2 regions of the Paenibacillus sp. 01L418 genome follow, and region 2 is predicted to be linked to the other one. Evidence: riboswitches for the same ligand, from Rfam matches in the RefSeq annotation. Region 2 holds a riboswitch; the other holds the start of a gene.

The links. Region 2 has a riboswitch for thiamine pyrophosphate ahead of thiC (phosphomethylpyrimidine synthase ThiC). Riboswitches for the same ligand answer to the same signal wherever they lie in the genome.
Region 1: linked by a shared signal. The riboswitch ahead of AC1DSE_RS20830 (ABC transporter substrate-binding protein) and the one ahead of thiC (phosphomethylpyrimidine synthase ThiC) in region 2 are both predicted to bind thiamine pyrophosphate.

What each region holds. Positions count from the first base shown of each region.
Region 1 covers NZ_JBFTSN010000198.1:5,651-7,855, forward strand. Annotated here, with positions in the region: gene AC1DSE_RS20825 (glycosyltransferase) at 1-498, shown strand, start outside; TPP riboswitch at 637-749, shown strand; gene AC1DSE_RS20830 (ABC transporter substrate-binding protein) at 934-1,974, shown strand; gene AC1DSE_RS20835 (thiamine-binding protein) at 2,043-2,205, shown strand, end outside.
Region 2 covers NZ_JBFTSN010000082.1:11,019-13,223, reverse strand. Annotated here, with positions in the region: gene AC1DSE_RS13125 (glycosyltransferase family 4 protein) at 1-400, shown strand, start outside; TPP riboswitch at 475-579, shown strand; gene thiC (phosphomethylpyrimidine synthase ThiC) at 892-2,205, shown strand, end outside.

The DNA.
Region 1 (2,205 bases), on a different contig from region 2:
AAGGATTGGAGGCTGCCTGCTGAAGGTCTTGACGGCATCGTAATCGGAGATGCTCATGCATACGGGACACCGCAAGCCATGAAAAATCTAGTTCGTCTTCTAAAGCCTGGCGGCTGGCTAGTCGGGTGCTTTGCCAATCGCTATTATTTCAACAATATTCGGCAATATTTAGATCCTGCTAATGCACAAGCACAGCATCAAGCGGCATCACAGTACTCAGCAGAACAAGTTAGCCAGCTTTATTTGCAGGCCGGTTTTACCTATGTGAAGATTACACGTGCGGATAATAAACCGCAGGAGCAGCTAGAATACATCCATCTGTTAGAGCAGCTAACGTCTGAAGAGATGTCAAAAGAGCTGACAGCCGCTTATTTGCTCGTATATGGACGCCTTGCTCCAGCAGCAGAGACCAAAGGAAAGGCAGACTTAGAAAGTTCGAAGGCCGCTGAAGAAGCAAAGGTTGAATGGCTGGATGAGCATGTTGATTTAGGGCAATGACAGCTGGTGCAGGAGCTGCACGTTCTGGCTGCCGTATATAGTAAGAGGATGAGTATCGTGGCTTGATGATAATCATTTTCAAAAAAAACTAGCATTAAATGCGGGTTTTGCTATACAATGAATGGTATTGACGAAACCGAATATGTTCCGGGGAGCTGGTTAGGCCGGCTGAGAGGGGATTATCTATACAATTCCGACCCGTTAAACCTGATCTGGATAATGCCAGCGTAGGGACAGAAGCTCTGTTTAGCAAGCAGGCGAGATCAAATTGATCAAGCATTTGCTGTATAAACAGCTGCACAGCCAATGATATGGCGTCCTCCGGATTAGGGGGACGCTTTTTTTTGTTGCGATTAGAATGATGCAGCCATGGAACCGGATACTACGAGGAGTCGTCGCCTATAAGAATCGAAGCATGGAGAGGGGAACAACATCATGAATCAGAAAAAAACAGGGCATTTGTCGTGGAAAATCGTGGCCGCGATGCTTGTGTTCGTATTGGCGCTGGCAGGCTGCGGCGGTGGCGCTGGGAACAAGGGCGAACAGCCGAAAGAGCAAGAGGGAACAGCGGACAAGCCGCTAGAGAAGGTGCAGGTTGTACTCGACTGGACACCAAATACGAATCATACCGGACTTTATGTAGCTAGAGATAAAGGTTTTTTTAAGGAGCAAGGACTGGACGTTGAAATTATTCAACCAGGACAAAGCGGTGCCGATCAAATGGTCGCTTCGGGCAATGTGCAGTTTGGCGTAAGTTATCAGGAGTCTGTCACGATGGCGAGAATTGCAGGCGTGCCGCTCGTATCGATCGCCGCTGTCATTCAGCACAATACCTCAGGTTTTGCTTCACCGCTTGCAAAGGGAATCGATTCACCTGAGAAATTTGAAGGCAAAACGTATGGCGGCTGGGGCGCTCCTGTTGAGGAGGCGGTCATTCAATCGATTATGCAGGAGAAGGGCGCAGATGTGAGCAAAGTAAACATCATGAGCATCGGCGACAGCGACTTCTTTACGGCGGTGAAACGCGATATTGACTTTGCATGGATTTACTATGCATGGACTGGCGTGGAAGCAGAGCTGCGCGGCGAGAAGATCAATATGGTTTATTTAACAGACTACAGCGACAAACTGGATTATTATACGCCGGTAATCGTGACGAACGAAGATTTGATTATGAATAAACCGGAAACAGTCAAAGCGTTTACAGCTGCCGTATCTAAAGGCTACCAATACGCGATCAGCAATGCGGAGGATGCAGCAGAAATTTTAATAAAAGCAGAGCCGGATTTGAATGCGGAGCTTGTGCGCGCCAGCCAAAAATGGTTAAGCTCGAAATATCAGGATGACGCACCGCGCTGGGGCGAACAGAAGCTAAGCGTATGGGAAAACTATGCGGCATGGATGTTTGAGCACAAGCTGCTGGAGAAGGAGCTTGAAGCGGAGAATGCATTTACGAACGAATTTTTACCACAATAAGCTATTCGAACATACGGAGGGCGGGAAAGCCCGCTCTCACTTACAACGATGAGAAAGAAGGAAATCAAATGGCAAACGCATTAGTAAGTATTCAAATATTACCGACAACGCCAGGCGGCGAAAGTGTTATTCCTTACGTGGATCGTGCAATTGAAATCATTAAAGCGGCAGGTGTTCCTTATCGTGTAGCACCGCTTGAAACGACGATGGAGGGTGAGCTGAGCCATCTGC
Region 2 (2,205 bases):
ACAGCTTGGACGCAAATGTCCGGGTCATGTTCGTTTTGTGCCCTACGTGCCGCATTCGGAAGTGCCCAGCTGGATGCTCGTTGCTGATGTAGCGGTCGTGCCATCTGGACAGAGGGAGGCATTTGGGCTCGTTAATGTCGAGGCGATGTCCTGCGGCGTTCCGGTAGTCGCAACACGTGCAGGCGGAATGAAAGAAATTATCCGCAATGGTGAAACGGGCTATTTGGTCAATCAGCTTCATATCGAGCGAGAGCTGCGAGAAAAGCTGCATCTGCTGCTTCGCGATAAACAGCTCAGGCAGAAGCTGGGGCGCCGCAGCCGCGAGCGTGTGGAGCAGACATTTACATGGCGCCACACCGCTGATCGATGGGTAAGGCTGCTGAAGGAAAGCGGACTGTAGCAGGCTGTGTTTTTCCGCGGTTTGGAAAATAGAGGGTTGACACCCTTCTTTACTAAACGGTATAGTCAAACAAGGAAATCCACTAGGGGCGCCGTAATGGCTGAGATAAAGCGAATCGCTTTGGTCCCTTTGAACCTGATCTGGGTTATGCCAGCGTAGGAAAGTGGGATTGTGCGTTTATGCTTTGCGCGTGAAAGCTCTGCCGGAATCTGCTGAAGCCTCAGCTTATGCGGCATGACTTTATCTGCTTAGGGGGAACCCTTGCAAGATAACACTCGCATGACGACACTCTTCGACCGCTCCTTTGCTGGAGCGGTTTTTTTGTTTGGCGCCAGTGAATCGATAAAGCTTTGTGGCCGCCATGCACGCTCCAGCAATTGCAGCTCTTGTAGCAGCCTAGCTACTTGTATAGCAGCGGTGTTTTAAACTTTCTCATATGCTTGCGTATGCCTCCAGGAGGAATTCTATTATTCCATTAGGAGGTTTTTGTTATGTCTATTTTTTCTACTCCGCTTCCGGGCAGCCGCAAGGTGTACGTCGAGGGCTCAAAGGGAAACATCCGTGTTCCGATGAGAGAAATTGCACTTGAAGCTAGTACTGGCAGAAATGGTGAAGAGCTGCCGAATGAACCTGTACGAGTCTATGATGCAAGTGGTCCTTATACCGATGAAACGTATGAGGCAGATGTTCGGCGTGGTTTGCCCGGTATTCGCAGCGAATGGATCTTGCAGCGTGGTGATGTAGAGCCCTATGAGGGCAGGGAAATCAAACCGGAGGATAATGGATTTATTTCGGCTGAAAAAGCAGAGCAGCGAGGCGCGGAACGATTCCCAGGGTTAACGAGGAAACCGCTTCGTGCCAAAACAGGGCAAAATGTTACGCAGCTTCATTACGCCCGCAAAGGGATCATTACATCTGAGATGGAATACATCGCTATTCGCGAAGGGATGAGTGCAGAATTTGTACGTAGCGAGATTGCAGCCGGCCGTGCCATTATTCCGACTAACATCAACCATCCTGAAAGTGAGCCGATGATTATTGGGCGGCAGTTTCACGTTAAAATCAATGCTAATATCGGCAACTCTGCTGTAGCTTCTTCGATTGAAGAGGAAGTGGAGAAGATGACTTGGGCGACGCGCTGGGGAGCCGATACGATTATGGATTTGTCCACGGGGAAAAACATCCATACGACGCGGGAGTGGATCGTGCGGAATTCACCAGTTCCAGTTGGCACAGTGCCCATTTATCAGGCGCTGGAGAAAGTGAACGGCAAAGCAGAAGACCTTTGCTGGGAAGTATTCCGCGATACGCTTATTGAACAAGCCGAGCAGGGCGTCGACTATTTTACGATTCATGCAGGTGTGCTGCTCCGCTACATACCACTTACGGCAAAGCGCGTTACGGGCATTGTCTCGCGAGGCGGATCAATTATGGCAGCATGGTGCCTGGCACACCATAAGGAGAATTTCCTATATACGCATTTTGAAGACATTTGTGAAATTATGAAAGCATACGACGTATCATTCTCGCTCGGTGACGGCCTGAGACCCGGTTCTATAGCAGATGCCAATGACGCTGCTCAGTTTGCTGAGCTGGATACATTGGGTGAGCTAACGAAGATCGCATGGAAACATGATGTACAAGTGATGATTGAAGGCCCTGGCCATGTGCCTATGCATTTGATCAAAGAAAATATGGATCGTCAGCTAGAGGTGTGCGATGAAGCGCCTTTCTATACATTAGGACCGCTAACGACCGATATCGCGCCAGGCTATGATCATATTACTTCGGCAATTGGTGCTGCA